DNA from 2 places in the Clostridium neonatale genome. Region 1 is predicted to be linked to the other one. Evidence: a T-box and tRNA genes for the amino acid it is inferred to sense, from the RefSeq annotation. Region 1 holds a T-box; the other holds one or more tRNA genes.
What was found. The T-box of region 1 lies ahead of thrS (threonine--tRNA ligase). A T-box ahead of a tRNA ligase gene usually reads a tRNA of that ligase, here a tRNA-Thr.
Positions count from the first base shown of each region.

Region 2: it encodes a tRNA-Thr, which carries the amino acid that the T-box ahead of thrS (threonine--tRNA ligase) is inferred to sense. The anticodon was not compared.

Region 1 is NZ_UICR01000002.1:508,216-518,390, forward strand. It holds gene CNEONATNEC86_RS13960 (DUF6323 family protein) at 1-203, opposite strand, end outside; gene CNEONATNEC86_RS13965 (purine-nucleoside phosphorylase) at 536-1,348, opposite strand; gene CNEONATNEC86_RS13970 (histidine phosphatase family protein) at 1,511-2,083, opposite strand; gene CNEONATNEC86_RS13975 (MATE family efflux transporter) at 2,155-3,501, opposite strand; gene CNEONATNEC86_RS13980 (MerR family transcriptional regulator) at 3,771-4,148, opposite strand; gene CNEONATNEC86_RS13985 (hypothetical protein) at 4,553-4,816, opposite strand; gene thrS (threonine--tRNA ligase) at 5,527-7,437, opposite strand; T-box leader at 7,566-7,865, opposite strand; gene CNEONATNEC86_RS13995 (FMN-dependent NADH-azoreductase) at 8,372-8,968, opposite strand; gene CNEONATNEC86_RS14000 (pirin family protein) at 9,013-9,894, opposite strand; gene CNEONATNEC86_RS14005 (MarR family winged helix-turn-helix transcriptional regulator) at 9,970-10,175, opposite strand, start outside.
Region 2 is NZ_UICR01000001.1:570,168-580,342, forward strand. It holds gene atpC (ATP synthase F1 subunit epsilon) at 1-167, shown strand, start outside; gene CNEONATNEC86_RS02735 (hypothetical protein) at 425-1,060, shown strand; gene murA (UDP-N-acetylglucosamine 1-carboxyvinyltransferase) at 1,082-2,344, shown strand; gene spoIID (stage II sporulation protein D) at 2,530-3,573, shown strand; gene CNEONATNEC86_RS02750 (M23 family metallopeptidase) at 3,901-4,659, shown strand; gene spoIIID (sporulation transcriptional regulator SpoIIID) at 4,805-5,059, shown strand; gene mreB (rod shape-determining protein MreB) at 5,138-6,172, shown strand; gene yyaC (spore protease YyaC) at 6,256-6,804, opposite strand; gene CNEONATNEC86_RS02770 (hypothetical protein) at 6,906-7,316, shown strand; tRNA gene CNEONATNEC86_RS02775 (tRNA-Tyr) at 7,462-7,546, shown strand; tRNA gene CNEONATNEC86_RS02780 (tRNA-Val) at 7,553-7,628, shown strand; tRNA gene CNEONATNEC86_RS02785 (tRNA-Thr) at 7,647-7,721, shown strand; tRNA gene CNEONATNEC86_RS02790 (tRNA-Tyr) at 7,727-7,811, shown strand; tRNA gene CNEONATNEC86_RS02795 (tRNA-Thr) at 7,855-7,929, shown strand; tRNA gene CNEONATNEC86_RS02800 (tRNA-Tyr) at 7,935-8,019, shown strand; SAM riboswitch class I at 8,206-8,307, shown strand; gene metK (methionine adenosyltransferase) at 8,472-9,647, shown strand; gene recD2 (SF1B family DNA helicase RecD2) at 9,914-10,175, shown strand, end outside.

The sequences.
Region 1 (10,175 bases):
ATAATTTTATCTATTATTTCACCATTGAACTCTAGTCTTCCAGTCTTAGCAAGTGCTACTTTTCTTGTATTAATAAGTTCTTTTACATCTTTTTCAGTAAGCTGTAATCCATATTCACGTGTTTTTTCATTACATTCAATTATTTCATCATGAATCTTACTTTCTATTAGTTTGTTTTCAAATGAAATTAGATCTTTATCCATTTTTTAAACTCCTCCTAAAATATTTTCAAAAAAGTATTGACTTTATTTTTTATTTATGTTATGATTAATTATATAAATATTTTTATTCATAATGCGTTATAATGTTCAATTATATCACTAACAATGTTATTGTCAATGTGTTTTGTATCTTAGAATTAATGAGGTACTATTTTTTTGTGCAAAAAAAGGATATAATGTAACTAAAACGTAGTTACATTATATCCTTTTAATTATTATTTTCCTCTAAAAAATATATTTTTCTTTTAAAGTTCATATACCTATAACCTTCATATAAAATATATTTTCTTAAAATGTTATAATAAAATTTAATTTTATATTTCTTCAATGATTTTTTCTACCCATCTGCATAAATCTACAGATGCTTTTTTAGCTGTTTCAACAACTCTTTCATGGGAATGTTTTACTTTTTGTATCCCTGTTGCCATATTTGTAATACATGCTATTCCAAGTACATCCATACCTAAATAGTTAGCAGCAATTGTTTCAGGTACTGTTGACATACCTACTGCATCTGCTCCCACGCCTCCAATCATTCTTATTTCAGCAGCAGTTTCATAGTATGGTCCCATAAATCCTGCATAAACACCTTCTGCACAATCTATGTTAAGTTCTTTTGCTATTTCTTTTGCTTTATTAATAAGCTCTAATTTATATGGCTCTGACATATCTGGGAATCTTGTTCCAAGTCTGTCATCATTAACTCCAATTAAAGGATTATCTCCAAATAAATTTATAAAATCGTTAATTAACATTAATGTTCCTGGCTCAAAGCTTGTGTTTATTCCTCCACATGCATTTGTCACAATAATCTTTTCTATGCCAAGTTGTTTCATAACATAAACAGGATATGTAACTTCTTTCATAGTATATCCTTCATAATAATGAAATCTTCCCTGCATTAACAGCACTTCTACATCTTTTATTCTTCCAAATACTAACTTTCCTTCATGGCCTTTAACTGTAGATACTGGGAAGTTTGGAATATCCTCATATGAAATATATTCTTTGTCTTCTACAACATTAACTAAATCTCCAAGCCCGGAACCTAATATAACACCTATTTTAGGCTTTCTGCTTACCTTAGATTTAATAAATTCTACTGATTCCATTATTTTATTATACATGTTTTTTCCTCCAACTGATTAATATTTGTATGCCATCCGTCTACATTATAATAAACATATCATATTCTGTCTATTCACTTTTTTATATACTATAATATACACTCAAACTATCAATCAAAGAGATTTCTCACAACATTTTATGGATTATAATATTTATTACTTCTAAATATTATGGCGAATAACTTCAACTAGTTTGAATTTTTTATCTTCATATTCATATTTAAAAATACAGCAGTTAGTAAATCCCTTTCTTAATTCTTCTATTGGATCCTGCCACTCTGTTAAAAACTGCAGGCAGGCTCCAGCATGAGATACAGCAAGTACTACTTCATGATCTTCTTTTTCCATAATTTCTGTACATGTTTTAACCATTCTTTCTCTTACCTGAGCTCTTGATTCTCCGCCATAATCAAGAAAAAATGTTCCAAACACTTCTTTGTTTTTGGGATTTAAATCTTCACTTTCTCCCTCAAATATACCAAAGTTCATTTCTTTTAAACCTTTTAATCTTGTATAAGGAATACTGTTATCTGTAACAATTTCTAAAGTATCACAACATCTTTCAGAAGTTGAGCTATATGCATGATCTAAAGGAATATCTTTAAAATATTCTCCTGCAACCTGAGCTTGTTTAATTCCAAGCTCTGTAAGTGGAGAATCACAAGCACCTTGAATTTTTCTTCTTAAATTAAACAAGGTTTGTCCATGTCTCATTAAATAAAATGTTTTTTTCATATTTATCATCCTCCCTTAATGTTTATGCATATTAATGTTAAATCTTAGAGTTAACTCCATGTCAACAGTTTTTATTGAAATTTATGTTCCTTAATATATGGATTCTTATAAAATGAATATGCAAGCTGTATACACATAAAGCACCAGATAACTGGTTCACATATAATAACGCCAAAGTATTCAAGACTTGGTATTAATAAAATAACAAATAATATTTTCCCTAATAGCTCAATAATACTTGAAACTAGCGGAATAAGTTTTTCTCCCAATCCTTGTAATGAGTTTCTTAAATTTAAAAGAATACCCAGAATCCCGTAAAATGGTGCATTTATTATTAAATATTTTGCTCCATTGTATATAACAGTACTTTCAGTAGATCCTGATAATATTTTTACCATTGTTGGTGCTGCAAAAAATAAAAATACAGAAATTATTATCCCCCAGCAAATGACTAGAATATTAGCATATCTTACTGCTTTTCTTATTCTATATCCTTGATTCGCTCCTTTATTTTGAGAAACAAAAGTTGATAAAGCCATTGAAATAGTCATACCAGGCATCATACAAAAACTATTAAGTTTACGTGCTGCAGTATGTCCAGCAATGATAAGATAGCCCAAGTTGTTAATTGCGGTTTGCAATATAACTGTTCCTGCAGATACTATAGACATCATAAATCCCATTGAAAATCCTTGCCCTAATAATTCTTTATACAATTCTTTATCAAAAGCAAAATGTTTTTTAGATGGTATAAGAATTGGAGCTTTTTTGTATATATAGATAACACATAATAGAGCTGAAATCCCTTGTGCAATAACAGTTGCAACAGCTGCTCCCTTAATTCCCATATTAAATTCTGTAATAAATAATATATCTAAGACTACATTAATTATTGAAGATATAATAAGAAATACTAACGGCATAACACTATCGCCTATTGCCCTTAATAATCCTGCAAATAAATTATATGCAAACATAACACCAACAAATATAGTTATCACATATATATATGAATACGATTCATCTATTATATTTTCAGGTGTATTTAATAATTCTAATAATGAATACAAAAACAGCTTTGATACTATCATGATTACAATAGTTACCAATATTCCAATAACTATGGACCCAGCTACAGATTTTTTCAATAAATTTTCATCATTTGAACCATAAGTTCTTGCAGTTACTATACTGAGCCCATTACCTATACCTAGTGCAAAACCAACTAGTAATTCATATACTGCTCCGCAGGCCCCTATTGCAGCTAATGATGTATCACCTAAGAAATTTCCTACAATCATTGTATCCATTGTGTTATATAACTGCTGAAATATAGATGAAATAAAAATCGGTACTGCAAAAATTACTAATGACTTTAATATGTTCCCCTTTATTAAATCAACTTTTAAACTAAACATAATACTTCTCCCTTAAAAAAATAATATTTAAATTTATAAATAATTGCACAACTTATGGTTTAACTGTTGTCTGAAACATTTAAATTTATACCTTTTCATACAACTTTTCATGTTAGCACCATTTACTTAATAAAAATCGCCAAAATGACTATGATATGATCCTCTATAAAATATAAATCGAATAGAATACAATAACTTTAATTAAAACAATCATAAATCAAGCCGAGAATTGCATGATTCCCAGCTTTTAATCTTTACACTATTATAAACTACTTTCCCCAACTTAAAACTCCTGTTAATTCTGCTTCTTCATATCTGCTAATCTTATGGTTTAAACGTTCTAAAGTTTTCTGCATCTCTTTTATTCTTTCTATAAGCTTTTCACGTTCCTCAACAAGTAATTCTTTTCTAGCAGTTATAGTTGAATCTCCTTCTTGATCAAGTGCTACATATTCAATTAAAGTTTCTATTGGCAGTCCAGCTAAACGCATGCATTTAATAAACTCAATCCATTTACAAGCCTCTTCTGTATAGTCTCTTCTCCCACTTGACGTACGGTTAATATAAGGTATTAATCCAATACGTTCATAGTAACGAAGAGTATCTTGTGTAAGTCCATACTTTTTACTTACTTCTGAAATTGTCATTTTTATATTCCTCCCATCTCTTTGTTAATTATATAAAATATTTTTGCCTCAACACCAAAATGTGTTCTCGACAGAATTAAGATGCCAATGCACGTTTATTACATTCAAAAAAATTCTTGCTTCATATTGTCAAGCACAGCTTTTAGTGTTGAGCCATATTTTTATATAAAGTAATTTCAATAAGATTATCAAAATACAAATTATTTGCTTTTGGTTTCATCTTTTTCATCAGTACTACTTATACTAATAAATAAATTTATTATTCCTTCTATAACATATCACTTGGAGTTGACTCAATGTCAAGCTTTTTTTATTTTTTAGGAAATTATATTTGGATATAACCTGTGAACGAGGTGTCCCTTAAGGGTGTAAATTATTTTTGATAATATCATAGTAACTTAATATTATTCTTCCATAGCCTTAATCTTATCATATAAATATTCATTAACCTTCAGAATATTTATAGAATTAAAAAAATCATCCAAATCATTAAACATAGCCCTTTTATACTCTTCTTTTGGAATTCCAATACATAATTGCCCTAAATGAGAAAAGGTAAGCTCATTTCCAATTTTACCTGCATCTTTTCCTAATTTCTCTACGAAATAATTTCCAAATAAAATCTCCAAATCTCCCATTCCTACAATAGAAATCTTATTAATTTTCATACTTATTCACCTCTTAATTTTAAAAGTTATTTCTTAATAATCTAACTAATTATAATTTCCAAATTCCCAAACAAAGCTTTATTATGTGAGCTAAAATCTTTGATATTCTTTCATTATATCATAACACTTCATTACATACCTTAAACAAAATACATGAAACTAAAATTTAGTGAACAACACCGAAATAAAGCTCAGATTTTCAGCATTATTAATATTTATATAAATACATTTTTAAATTATAGAATAGTTATTTAAACAAGTTAATATTTTATCATTTTTAAGAAGGCAACAATATATAAATATAAGAATATAAATTCTTAAGAATTTCCTTATTTTATGCGGGTTAAGGTCAATTTTTATATGTGCCTTAATAATTTTCTGCATTAATTGAAACTATATTTAAAGGAATAAAATAACATTAATCATAACTAAAATAAATTAGGTATTTATGATTTTGGAGAAAACAAAGAAATCCAATATATGAATATGCGTAGTATTGTATTGGAAATTTCAGCTTTTAAATTCTTTGGCAGAGGCTGTTCCAAAATTGTTTGTCCAAAACTTGTTTTTGGAGCAAACATTTTTGGGCACAGCCTCTGTCATTAGAATTTTTAGCTAAAATTTCCCTACAATCGAGCATATCATATATTGGATTTCGGTTATTATACACTAAATTCTGATTCTACACAATTTATTTATCTTGGACAATATTATAATGATTTACTTATAACTTCATCATTGATTCTATCAATTAATTCTTTTAACTCTAAGCTTCCTTCATCACCATTTTTTCTGCTACGTAATGAAATCTTCTTTTCATTTTCTTCCTTTTCACCAATAACAATAATATAAGGAACTCTTTCATTTCTAGCTTCTCTTATTTTATAACCTATTTTTTCATTTCTATAATCCATTTCAACTCTTATTCCATTTTTCTCTAATTTATTTTTAATCTGTTCTGAATAATCATTGAATTTATCTGATATAGGTAATACTTTTACTTGAACTGGTGCAAGCCATGTTGGGAATTTTCCTGCAAAGTGTTCTATTAATATTCCTATAAATCTTTCTATACTTCCGAAAATTACTCTATGGATAACTATTGGTCTATGCTTTTCCCCATCGCTTCCAACATACTCTAACTCAAATCTTTGAGGAAGCTGGAAGTCAAGCTGAATTGTTCCACATTGCCATGTTCTGCCTATGCTGTCTTCAAGATGAAAATCTATTTTAGGACCATAAAAAGCTCCATCGCCTTCATTAACTATAAAATCTAAATTTAATTCTTCTAAAGCACCTTTTAAAGAATCTTCTGCTAAATTCCATTCTTCATCACTCCCCATAGAATCTTCTGGCCTTGTAGATAATTCCACATGATACTTGAATCCAAATTTTGAATACACTTTATCAATAAGTTCTACAACACCTTTTATTTCTGATTTTATTTGATCTGGAAGCATGAATATGTGGGCATCATCTTGTGTAAATGCTCTTACTCTCATAAGTCCATGAAGTGCTCCTGAAAGTTCATGTCTGTGCACTCTTCCAAGCTCTCCAACTCTCATTGGAAAATCTCTATATGAATGCGCTTCTGATTTATATACAAGCATTCCACCTGGACAGTTCATTGGCTTAAGTGCAAATTCTTCTCCATCAATCATTGAAGTATACATGTTTTCTTTATAATGATACCAGTGACCAGAAGTTTCCCATAATTTCTTATTAAGCATAATTGGTGTTTCAACTTCAACATAACCTGCTTCATAATGAAGTTTTCTCCAGAAATCAATTAATGTATTTTTAAGAATTACTCCTTTAGGTAAGAAGAATGGGAATCCAGGTCCTTCTTCTGCAAATGTAAATAGCTTTAATTCCTTACCAAGTTTTCTATGATCTCTCTTCTTAGCTTCTTCTAAGTTATGAAGATAAGTTTCAAGACTTGTTTTATCTTTAAATGCTACACCATATACTCTTTGAAGCATCTTATTCTTTTCATTACCTCTCCAATAAGCCCCAGCTACGCTTGTAAGCTTAAATGCTTTTACATACTTTGTTGATGGAATATGTGGTCCTCTACAAAGGTCAACATAATCACCTTGCTTATATAATGATATCTTTTCTCCTTCTGGAAGATCATTAATAAGCTCTACCTTATATGGTTCATTCTTTTCTTCCATTAAATTCAACGCTTCTTCTCTTAAAACATCCATTCTTTCAAACTTTAAGTTCTCGTTAATGATATTATTCATTTCTTGTTCTATTTTTTCTAAATCTTCAGTAGTTAATGGTTTTTCTATATCAAAATCATAATAAAATCCATTTTCTATTGAGGGACCTATAGCAAGTTTTGCATCTTTATAAAGTCTCTTTACAGCTTGAGCCATAATATGAGAGATAGAATGTCTAAGCACTTCAACAGCTTTTTCATTATCTGTTGTTAAGATATTTACCTCATCATTATCTTTTAACTTATGGCTTAAATCAACTAGGGTATTGTTTACTTCTCCTACTATTGCATTTTTACCTAAATTCCTGCTTATTAAATTTGCAAGATCTAAAACACTTGAATTTTCTTCAACTTCTCTTAATGATCCATCATTTAATTTTACTTTTATACTCATTTTTCTATCTCCCTTCTAATAATTTATTATCAATTTTTTTCATTACTTCAAAATATAATTAATAAAATTATTAGTAATCATAATATTTTTTTAATTTTAATATAACAAAAAAGCATTCGTCCCAAAAATCTTGGGACGAATGCTAAACATCCATGGTTCCACCCAAATTGAATTAAAAAATTCAATTCATCTTAACTGTTTCTTAACGGTTCTACTAACCGATGACATTTCGCCAAATTTAGAGAAACTTCTTATTGCATAAATTATATAAATTCTTGTATGTAATAAAATTTCACTAAATACTCAGCTAATCAGTCATAGCTCCAGGGTAGTTTTTCTTATAGTCATATTTAAAAATGCTCTCAGCCGGTGGCATTTTCTCTCTAAAAATTGTACTCTATAATACTTTTCCCTTTCATTGCTTATTTTATATTTAACTTTAAAGTTATGTGCACTTAACTTTATATTTGCATTATATTCCTTTTAATTTTAATTGTAAATAGTTTTATACAATTAAAACTGCTTTTTATGTTTAAGTAAAAATAAAGAAAGAAGCATCTATATTCATTGAGCTTCTTTCTCTACTTTACCTACATTTTAAAAATATATAAACTTATATAGCAAAGTTAAAATTCAAAGCAATACCCAACATGCCGTTGCTTACATATTCAATACCTGCTCCCTGCAGGTGGGTTAAACTCAACTTACCTCTTATAATCTTCTGCTGCAATTATGGACAATCCTTAATTACAAATTACTGAAGCCCTATATCCATAAGTATATTGTAAATCCCGAATATATTATGTAGGTTGAATATAATAAGCTATTCGTACATCTCAGGTTACTGTATCTTTATTATATCACTTTTTTCTCTTTATTCAATATGAATATTTTGGATTGAAAACATTTTAATTATTTTATTATAATTATCTGATTAAAAATTTTCTGCAATCAAACTTGCTCTTTTTATTGCCTCATTAATTTTACCCTGAACATCAGCACCAATAACATCCATATTTTCTAGTGAAATAGTCTCTATATCTGTAATTCCAAAGAATCCTAATATAGTTCTTAAATATCTTTCTCCCATTTCATATGGTGAGTTTGTATAATCTCCACCTCTAGCTACTACATATACTGCCTTTTTATCTTTTAAAAGTCCAACTGGGCCTTCTGCAGTGTATTTAAATGCTATTCCTGTAACACTTATATAATCAATATAGTCTTTCAATATTGCTGGAATGCTTAAATTCCACATTGGCGCCGCAATTATATACTTATCTGCCTCTGCAAATTGATATGCATATTTTAATATTGGGTTATTCTTACTTTCTTCATCTTTAAGTGCAAATAATTTTCCTAAATCATCTGGTCTTAAGAAGTCTATACCTTCTTCATATAAATCTAAAACTATTACTTCATCTTTTGGATTATTCTTTTTATATTCTTCTACAAATTTATCAGATACCTTAAAAGTTCTTGATTCACCTTCATTTTTTATGTCTGCTTTAATATATAGTACTTTACTCATTTTTCTTCCTCCTGTTAACTTTATATAATCTATAAATATTATTATTAAAATTCTTCTATTCCAAACTTACCATTTCTAAAATCTTCATAAGCTTGATATATTTCTTCTGTAGTATTCATAACAAATGGACCATGTGAAGCAATAGGTTCATCTATTGGTTCTCCACTTAATACAATGAAGAGACTTTCCTCTGTTACTGACTCAACTACAATATTACCTTGTACATTATCAAACAAAATAAAATCTTTCTCTTTAGCTTCTGTATCATTATTTATTTTAACTTCACCTTTTAATACAAGTATTCCTGTGTTAAAATTGCTTGGTTCACTTAAAATAGTCTTTCCATGATTTTTTAAATTTACATTATAAAGATTTATTTTAGTAAATGTACTAGCTGGCCCTTTTACTCCATTAACTTCTCCAGATATAATGCTAATTTCTCCTTGATTATTATCAAGCTTTAATATGCCCATATTTTCTTTTAATAAAGTTTGATATTTAGGCTCTGTCATCTTTTTGTCTTTAGGCAAATTAACCCAAAGTTGAATCATATGCAAAGTTCCACCTTTATTATTGAATTCTTTTTCATGATATTCCTTGTGCAAAATTCCTGATGCAGCAGTCATCCACTGAACATCTCCTGGCCCTATAATCCCATGATTTCCTTTATTATCGTGATGTTCAACCTTTCCCTCATAAGCAATAGTCACAGTCTCAAAGCCACGATGAGGATGAGCCCCAACACCACGAATATTAGATGATGGTTCATAATAATGTGGTGCATGATAATCTAATAATATCATTGGGGATAAACGCTTCATGTCATTTATTCCTACTGGTAAGTATTGTGATACCCTAAATCCATCTCCAACCATATGAAATTCTGGTCCTCTAAATATCTTTTCTATAGTTCTTAAATCTTCCATAATACTCTCTTTTCTATTTATCACTAATTAGTGATAAAATTCTAAAAATTTGTTTTTACTTTTATTCTTAAATAATTATATGTTTTTAAATTTTTTAAGTATGCTTTTTAGCATAACTTTCTCTTCGTCATTTAAAATTTGAAAAATATTGCTAATATTCTTAATATGTTTAGGTAAAATTTCCTCTATAAAATCTTTACCCTTTTGAGTCAATGATATTATGCATGATCTCTTATCTTCCGGATCTGCATTTTTTTTAATTAATCCATCCTTTTCTAAAT
Region 2 (10,175 bases), on a different contig from region 1:
CAGTATGTACAGATGCGGCAGAGTTCCCAGAAGATATTGATTTTGATAGAGCTGAAAAAGCTAAGGATAGAGCAGAAGAAAAACTTAAAAATGCTGAAGATTATGAGAGAAAGATATATAATTTAGCATTAGCAAGAGCAGTAGAAAGATTAAAATTAAAAAAATAAAAAATAGGTATCTTAAAATGATTTTTAATCATTTTAAGATACCTATTTTTCTATATTATGAGCACTATTTTTATATTAATTTAAGATAGTGCTTTTTTCATGCTTAAAATAAGGTATTTATAGATATTCAATTTAGCACAATTTGTTAAAAGATTTATATATTGATAGTATAAAGATAAATAATATTAGTTGGAATAAAAATTGATAAGGCTGACCATAATTAAAAAATGATAAAAAGTAATAGGGGGGAGAATGATATGAAGCTAAGAGTAAGTATTGTTATTCTGCTTATAATGTCATTTTTAAATATGGGATATTCTTGTAATATTTTAAGCTATGTAGATAGCTTTTATAATTTAGAAACTAATGTTAGAGAAAAGAGTGACTTTGTAGAGAATGCAGTAGAAGCTAAATATAAAACTAAAAACAATACCTATATAGAATATGAAAAGATTGATAAGGCTTTTTCTAGCTTAGGATTTAACAAGGGAGATAGTGACTCATCAGATAATTTAATATTTTATAAAGATAAACAAAGGATAGAAGTTAATCAATGGAAAGAAAACAATAATTCTTATATTAATATCACTATATATAATAAAAATTCTAAATATAAAACAGTAGATCTAAGAAAGATATTATATAAGATAGATGATAAAAATTTAGTTTTAAATGAGTGTTATTCATATTATAAGGGCAAAAGTGATGGAAACATTATTGGAGAATTAAATGATGAGGGAATTTTAAGAAGTAGCAATTTAATAAAGATAAGTAATGGTTATACAGGAATAGCAAATTTAAATGCTGATGAAAAAATTAATTTTGCAGAAATAAAGTATGATACAGGCTCTTATATTATAATTGCTACACCGATTATATTCACAACATACTAACAATAATATATGGAGGATAATATGGAGAAAATAGTGGTGAAGTGTATTAATGAATTAAAGGGTGAGGTAAATATTAGTTCAGCCAAAAATGCTGTTCTACCGATTATTGCTGCAACTATATTATGTCCACAAAATATTACTATAGAAAATACACCAATGCTAGAAGATGTACGTGTAATATGTAGGCTATTAGGTGAATTAAATTGTGATGTAAACATATCACAATTTGATGATAAATTAGAGATCAATACTAAAAATATAGTTCCAATTGATGCTGATATAGAATTAATAAGAAAAATGAGAGCATCATTTTTAATTATGGGACCTATGCTTGCAAGGTTTGGTTATTGTAAATTATCTATGCCAGGCGGATGTAATATAGGCAGCAGGCCAATTGATTTACACTTGAAAGGATTTAAACTGCTTGGAGCAGATGTAACGTCAGATCATGGATTTGTAGAGGTTAAAGCTAAAAAATTAACAGGAAATAGAATATATTTAGATTTTCCTTCAGTGGGAGCTACAGAAAATATTATGATGGCCTCAGTTTTTGCAAATGGAACTACAATTATAGAAAATGCAGCTGAAGAACCTGAAATATGGGACTTAGCCAATTTTCTAAATTCAATGGGTGCAAATATTAAAGGTGCTGGATTTGGTAAGATAACAATAGAAGGTGTAGATAAGCTAAAAGGGGTAAGTTATACACCTATTTATGATAGAATTGAAGCAGGAACCTTCATGGTTGCAGCTGCAATAACTAATAGTAAAATAAAGATAAATGGATTTAATGAAGAGCACTTAAGACCATTAATAGAGAAACTTAAAGAGTGTGGAGTCAAATTTGGGAATTATGAAAATAATTCAGTAATAGTTGACGGAAAAGTTGAAAAAAGACCACTAGATATAAAGACTCTTCCTTATCCAGGTTTTCCAACTGATATGCAGCCACAAATGATGAGTTTGCTCTCTGTAGTAAATGGAGTAAGTGTAATTACAGAAACTGTATTTGAAAATAGATTTATGCATGTAGCAGAATTACAGAGAATGGGAGCAAATATAAAGATTGATGGAAGAACAGCTGTAGTTGAAGGTACTCTTAAACTAACTGGCTGTGAAGTAAAAGCAACAGATTTGAGAGCCGGTGCTGCAATGATTTTAAGTGGATTAATTGCTGAAGGGGAAACAATTATAGGCGATATATATCACATTGATAGAGGTTATGTTAATATAGAAGAAAAATTCTCAAAGTTAGGCGCAGAAATATATAGGGTAAAAATGTAAAAAAGATTATTGCGTCTATAAAATAATGCATGATATAAAGCGTATTACTTAATTATTAATAGCTTCATATGATGCATTTTATTATTTGTATTTTAATATTTTGACTTAATGAAGAGAAATTAAATACTCATAAATATAAACATAAAACATATAGTATACCGTGCATAATATTTGGGAGGTATACTATGGTAAAAAATAATAAAAGAATGATTGATGATAATATAAGGTTAGTATTAGCAATGACAATTATAATTATAGTAATGATTATCTTATTGCCATTCGTATTTTTGGATAAGAATGGTTCTAGTAATAAATTTGAATTAAATAATAATAATATAATTACAAGCTCGGCTATACAATTTCCGAAGAATGGAAAAGTGAAATTATATAATAGTGAAAGTAATAGTGCTGAGGAAATTGATTTAGAAGAGTATATAATGGGAGTAGTTGCAAGCGAAATGCCAGCAAATTTTAATGAAGAAGCTCTAAAGGCACAAGCTGTAGCTGCTAGAACATTCTATATAAATCGTAGAAATAATAAATGCTCAAATGCAAGTTCACATAATGCTGAAATCTGTGATACAGTACATTGTCAAGTATATATGGATAAAAATAAAAGATTAAGTTTGTGGAACAGCAAGGATGCAGAAAAGAATTGGAATAAGATAGAAAAAGCAGTGATGGACACAAAAGGACAAGTTTTAACCTACAATGGAGAAGTATTAGAATATCCTCAATATTTTGCAGTGAGCTTTGGCAAGACAGAAGAAGCAATGGATGTTTTATCTATAGATATCCCCTATTTAAAATCTACAGATAGTAAAGGTGAAGAAATAGCTCCTAAATTTAAATCAACTAAGCAAATGAGTGCTGAAGAATTTATAAGTGAGATTAAAAAAAAATATCCTAATGTAGATATAAGAACAGAAAATATTAAAGAGGGCATCTATGTTGAAAAATATAACAAAAGTGGTAGTGTAAATATAATTAAGGTAGGAGGAATTTCCATTAAAGGAAGCGAGTTTAGAAAATTATTTAATTTAAACTCAACTTACTTTACATTAGATATAAGAGATGATATAGTAACAATGTCTTGTACAGGCTATGGCCATGGAATTGGCATGAGTCAGTGGGGGGCAAATGTTATGGGAAAGAATGGTTACACATATATAGATATTCTTAAACATTATTATTCTGGAATTGAAGTTGAAAAATTAGAATACAATTAACCTTTATCTTTGCATAATATTATAAATTGTTTTAATAAAATCAATTACTAAGCTTCATTATAGCTAAAAGAGTATTATGACATGTAAATTATTTAAAAGTTAGATGCTGATTTATACAATGCTAATGTAATAAAAAAGAAAAAAAGAAAAAAAAAGAAAGTAATATGAATATCTTTTATAAAATAATTAAATATTCTATATTTTTGTATTAGAAATACCTAATGACACATCCTTCTAAAAAAAATTATTAAAAATAATAAATAAAAAATGTTATATATGTATTATTTTTCATAAAACGGAAAGAATAGAAGAAGGAGGTGTTCATGGATGAACAAAAATTTTAAACAAAAATTAAGAGATTTATTTAAGAAGGAGGGGTTTTATATTGCTTTATTTCTTTGTCTTTGCATAGTAGTCACAGTAGGAACTATCTCTTATAAGATGTTATCTAAGAATCATGTAGATGATTCACAAAAGAATTTAAATAATCAAGTGACACTTAACATCGATGAAGAAAAAAACAAAGATATGGCTACTACAGAAATTCCTAATGCAGAAAGAGTGGAGAACAAAGTTCAACCTAATAATGACAAAGAAAGTGAACCTAAAAAAGAAGAAAATAGCAAACAAAGTTCAACTTCTGTATCAACAACAGCAGTAGTTAAATTTATTAATCCAGTAGATGGTATTGAAAGTAGAACTTATACTTATCCTAAGCCTGTTCAAATTGAAGAAAATACATTTAGAACTATTAGGGGAGTTAATATAGATGCTAAGATCGGAACTGATGTTAAAGCAGCAGCAGAGGGCGTGGTAAGTACTGCTTCAAATTCTGGAGTAGAAGAAGGTATAGTTGTAGAAATAAAGCATGCTAATGGATTAAAGACAAGATATAGTAATCTTGATCCTAATGTTTCAGTAAAAGAAGGCCAAAAAGTTACTGCCGGCCAAGTAATTGGTAAAGTGGGAAATACTGCTAAGGTTTTTGATGAAGAAACATTTGGACAATTTTTAAATTTACAAGTTATTGATGCAAATGGAAATCAAGTAAATCCAGAGAAATATTTTGAATTAAAAACAAAATAATAATTATATTTTATATTAATCAGTCAGAGGCTGGTTAATATAAAATACTATTTTTCAATAATCGTAGAATAATAATTTAATAATTACGAACAATAAGTAGAAAATAAAAAATTAAGATAAATGTATAAGCTAGGAGGAAAAAATAATGAAAGATTATATAGAAGAAAGAGTTTTAGATGTTGCTAAATATATAATTGATTCTAAAGCAACAATTAGAAAAACAGCTAAAGTATTTGGAGTAAGTAAAAGTACTATACACAAGGATATGACAGAAAGACTTCCCAAAATTAATCCTGAAATTGCAGAGGAAACACACTCAATTTTAGAATTAAATAAATCAGAAAGACATCTTAGAGGTGGAGAAGCTACTAAAATGAAATATAAAGCTATTGAATCTTAGAAGAATAACGACTATAATATATAATTAGTAGAATTATGTAAAGTAAGGAAGTAATATGTATTATAGGAGTGAATAAAAATGAGCTTTTGGAGAACGGGGACAGATCTTGCTATAGATTTAGGAACAGCAACAGTTCTAGTTTATGCAAAGGGAAAAGGTGTAGTTTTAAAAGAACCATCAGTTGTAGCAATTAATAATAATAATAAGAATATATTAGCCATTGGTGACGAAGCACGAAAAATGATAGGTAGAACCCCGGGAAACATTGTTGCAGTAAGACCTTTACGTGATGGTGTTATATCTGATTATGATCTTACTCAAAAAATGTTGAAGGAATTTATTAAAAAGGCATCTGGCAAGCGAAATTTAAGAGCACCAAATGTTGTCGTATGTGTACCATCAGAAGCAACAGAAGTAGAAAAAAGAGCAGTTATTGATGCAACTATGAATTCAGGTGCTAAAACTGTTCGCATAATAGAAGAACCTCTTGCTGCTGCTATAGGAGCAGGAATTGATATCACTAAGCCTAATGGATGTATGGTGGTAGATATTGGTGGAGGTACTTGTGATATAGCTGTTATATCTTTAGGAGGAGTTGTTGAAAGAGAATCAATTAAAATTGCAGGAGACAAGTTCGATGACTCTATAATAAAGTATGTAAGAAGTGAATATAAATTAATGATTGGCGAGAAAACTGCTGAAGAATTAAAAATAAATATTGGTTCAGCATTTAAAAATGCCAGAAATTTATCATGTATGATGAAAGGTAGAAACTTAGTTACAGGTCTACCAGATGAAGTTGAAATTAATACAGAAGAAATACGACTTGCAATACAAGAGCCAGTGCAAAGTATAGTTGACTGTGTAAAGATCGTTTTAGAAAGAACACCACCGGAATTAGCAGCAGACATTATTGAAAAGGGAATTGTAATGACTGGTGGAGGTTCATTGATTAATGGGTTGGATAAGCTTATTCAATTTAAAACCGGTGTAGCAGTGACAGTTGCAGAAGGGGCAGAAGAATGTGTTGTTAATGGATCAGGAGAAGTATTAGGGTATTTAGATAGATTAGATAGAGAAGTAAATTCACAACAAATAGTTCTTATAGAATAAAACATCGAGAGATTTTCTTTTTATTGAAAATCTCTCGATGCTTTTTATAAAATTAAAAAAGTAATTAAAGCTTAGGTATTAATTCAAATGTCTAGCGAAAGCTTAGGAAATAAATCATTATTTAAATTATAAGCATTAATTAATGATCTAGATATAATCTTTGCCATATCCATAATAAAAGATAATCGGATGCTTCTAGAAAAGAATAAATCAGAATTTTCGCTAGAATCTACAATACCTATTACAGAAGCCATACCTACTTCGGGAAGCTCTTTTCCTACTCCTTTTCCAGGATGAATAGCATAGTCTCTAATGCGAATTTCACCTATATCATCTTGATTTCCAAGACATGCATCTATACCTATGATATTAGCAGTTGGATGAAGTTCTTTTATTTTATTTAAACGTTCATCTATATTTAGTGCGTGGATTGGTTCTGATAATGTCCCGTATACTGGCAATGGAAAGAAATTTTCAGTTAATATTGAACCAACTAATGGACCAAGGCAATCACCTATGCATTTATCAGTGCCAATACAAACAATTATTGTATTAGAATTAATGTATTTTTCTAATTCATGAGATAGCTTGTATGAAAAGCTTTTGGAACTATGGTTATTATCTAAATTCATTAAAGGCATCCCTCCTTATAGAATATGTATATTTAGGAAAATGAAAAAATAGTATATAAAAATAAATAAATGGCAATAAATACTAATGTAAGGAGGAGAAAATGAAAAAAATTATTATATTTATAATATTTACACTTACTTTAATAATGAACATGTCTATAGCATTATTTTGGAATCCAGATATAGATAATAAAAAAGATGATCCAATGCAAAGCACTGAAGTATTTAGTGATACAAGATCTTTGTGCAAAGTTGATGATGTAATTCTGTTAGAAGAACTAGATAATAGTCAATCAAAGGAACTTGATAGTATACTTTCACCATTATCAACATTTGAAATAGAGTTAGTAAAAGAAGAGCTTAATACATGTAGTGAAGATGAAATCATAAAAGCGTTCAGAAAATTAAAAAGGAGATTGCCTGAAAGCGAATATAAAAAAATAGAAGAAATATTAAGTCCGCTTATAGATATTGAAGAACTTAATTCTATACTAAAAAATAAATATGTTTAGTGTATTAAAATGAAGAAATAAAGAGTAAATAGAATATATAGCGATATAATTTATCTAAATAAGCATATATGAGAGTTGAAATATAAGTACTTTGAATATATACTAACTATTGTTGATGTGAACAAAAACACCAACAAAACTTAATGGAGGAATTCCCGAGTGGCCAAAGGGGGCAGACTGTAAATCTGTTGCGTCTCGCTTCGATGGTTCGAATCCATCTTCCTCCACCATTAGATGGGCGCATAGCTCAGCTGGGAGAGCACCTGCCTTACAAGCAGGGGGTCACAGGTTCGAGCCCTGTTGTGCCCACCATCTAAAAAATATAAATATGCTGGCATGGCTCAACGGTAGAGCAGCTGACTTGTAATCAGCAGGTTGTAGGTTCGATTCCTATTGCCAGCTCCAATTGTGGAGGAATTCCCGAGTGGCCAAAGGGGGCAGACTGTAAATCTGTTGCGTCTCGCTTCGATGGTTCGAATCCATCTTCCTCCACCATTTAAACCAAATATTTATATTATAACAATTAAATAAGAAATATGCTGGCATGGCTCAACGGTAGAGCAGCTGACTTGTAATCAGCAGGTTGTAGGTTCGATTCCTATTGCCAGCTCCAATTAAGGAGGAATTCCCGAGTGGCCAAAGGGGGCAGACTGTAAATCTGTTGCGTCTCGCTTCGATGGTTCGAATCCATCTTCCTCCACCAAAACTCAGAATTATTATTCTGAGTTTTTTATTTTATCTTGAAATAAAAGTTGAAAAGTAAATAGTTGTATCAATTTATGCATGAATAGAATATATTATAGATTATATGATATATTATGTTTATTGTATAATATTGACCATAAAAATATTATGTGGTAGAATAAATTACGAAAATAAAATATTGTTACTCTTATCAAGAGAGGTGGAGGGATAGGGCCCAGTGAAACCCGGCAACCTGTTTAATTACAAGGTGCCAATTCCTGTAGAAAGATTTTCTACAAGATAAGAAAGTATTGTGTAATCGCGCTCTTCTTATCGAAGAGTTTTTTTATTGCATATAAAAGGTATTTCTTTTAAGACAGTATAAAAAATATTAAGAAGTGTGAGATTTTTCACTTTTACTCGAATTATTTCATGATTAAAGATAAGGAGTACAAGCGGAAGGAGAAAAATATGAGAAGATTATTTACATCAGAATCAGTTACAGAAGGTCATCCAGATAAAATGTGTGATCAAATTTCAGATGGCGTATTAGACGCAATTTTAGCACAAGATCCAAATGCTAGAGTAGCATGTGAAACATGTACAACAACAGGAATGGTTATGGTAATGGGAGAGATATCAACAAATTGTTATGTTGATATTCCTAAAGTAGTTAGAGAAACTGTTAGAGAAATTGGATATGATAGAGCTAAATACGGATTTGATTGCGATACTTGTTCTGTTATGACAACAATAGATGAACAATCAGCAGATATTGCTATGGGTGTTGATGAAGCTTTAGAATCAAGAAAAGGTGAGAAAGATGAGGTTGAAGCAGTAGGTGCTGGAGACCAAGGAATGATGTTTGGTTTTGCTACAAATGAAACTGATGCATATATGCCGTTACCAATTCATATGGCTCATAGATTATCAAGAAGACTTACTGAAGTAAGGAAAGATGGTACATTAGGCTATTTAAGGCCTGATGGTAAGACACAAGTAACAGTTGAATATGAAGATGAAAAACCAAAGAGAATAGATACAATAGTAATATCTACTCAACATGATGAGCATGTTACATTAGAACAAATAGAAAAGGATCTTAAAGAACATGTTATTAAAGCAGTAGTACCACAAGAATTATTAGATGATAAAACAAGATATTTTATAAATCCAACTGGAAGATTTGTTGTTGGTGGACCACAAGGTGACTCTGGATTAACTGGAAGAAAGATTATAGTAGATACTTATGGTGGATATGGTAGACATGGTGGTGGAGCATTCTCAGGAAAAGATCCAACAAAAGTTGATAGATCTGCTGCTTATGCTGCAAGATGGGTTGCGAAAAACTTAGTGGCTGCTGGATTAGCTGATAAGCTTGAAATACAATTAGCTTACGCTATTGGAGTTGCTAAACCAGTATCAATAACTGTTGATACTTTTGGAACAGGAAAACTATCAGATGATAAAATAGTTGAAATAGTTGAAAAGGTATTTGATTTAAGACCAGGAGCTATAATAAGAGATCTTGATTTAAGAAGACCTATATATAAGCAAACAGCTGCTTATGGCCACTTTGGCAGAACAGATCTTAATCTGCCATGGGAACAATTAAATAAGGTAGAAGAAATCAAAAAATATATTTAGTATTTATAGAAGCAGGAAGTTTTAATTAATTTCCTGCTTTTTTAAAATTTAAAATATGTGACAATCGTTTATAAACATTGACTTAAATTAGAAATATATATTTTGAGAATATGGATATAAAAGAATATAGGATGATATATTCCTGTACTTATATAATAGAAGAGAAGTATTCAATAAATAGTATAAAATTATAAATTAAACTTATGATATAATTAAAATAATATAAAGAGAAGTATAAGTTTAAATCATAGTTTGGAGAGATAGTAGTGGAAGTTCTTAATGGTTTTGTTGAAAATATTGTTTTTAAAAGTGAAGAAACAGGATATGTTGTATGCAGGATTAGAGCTGATAAAAATTTAGTTAGCGCTGTTGGTACAGTACCTTTTATAAAGGAAGGTCAAAATGTAAAGTTAACTGGATACTGGACAGTGCATAAACAATTTGGTAATCAATTTAATATTCAAGACTACGAAGAAATTCTTCCAAACTCAATTGATGGGATTGAAAAATATTTAAGCGCAGGTGTGA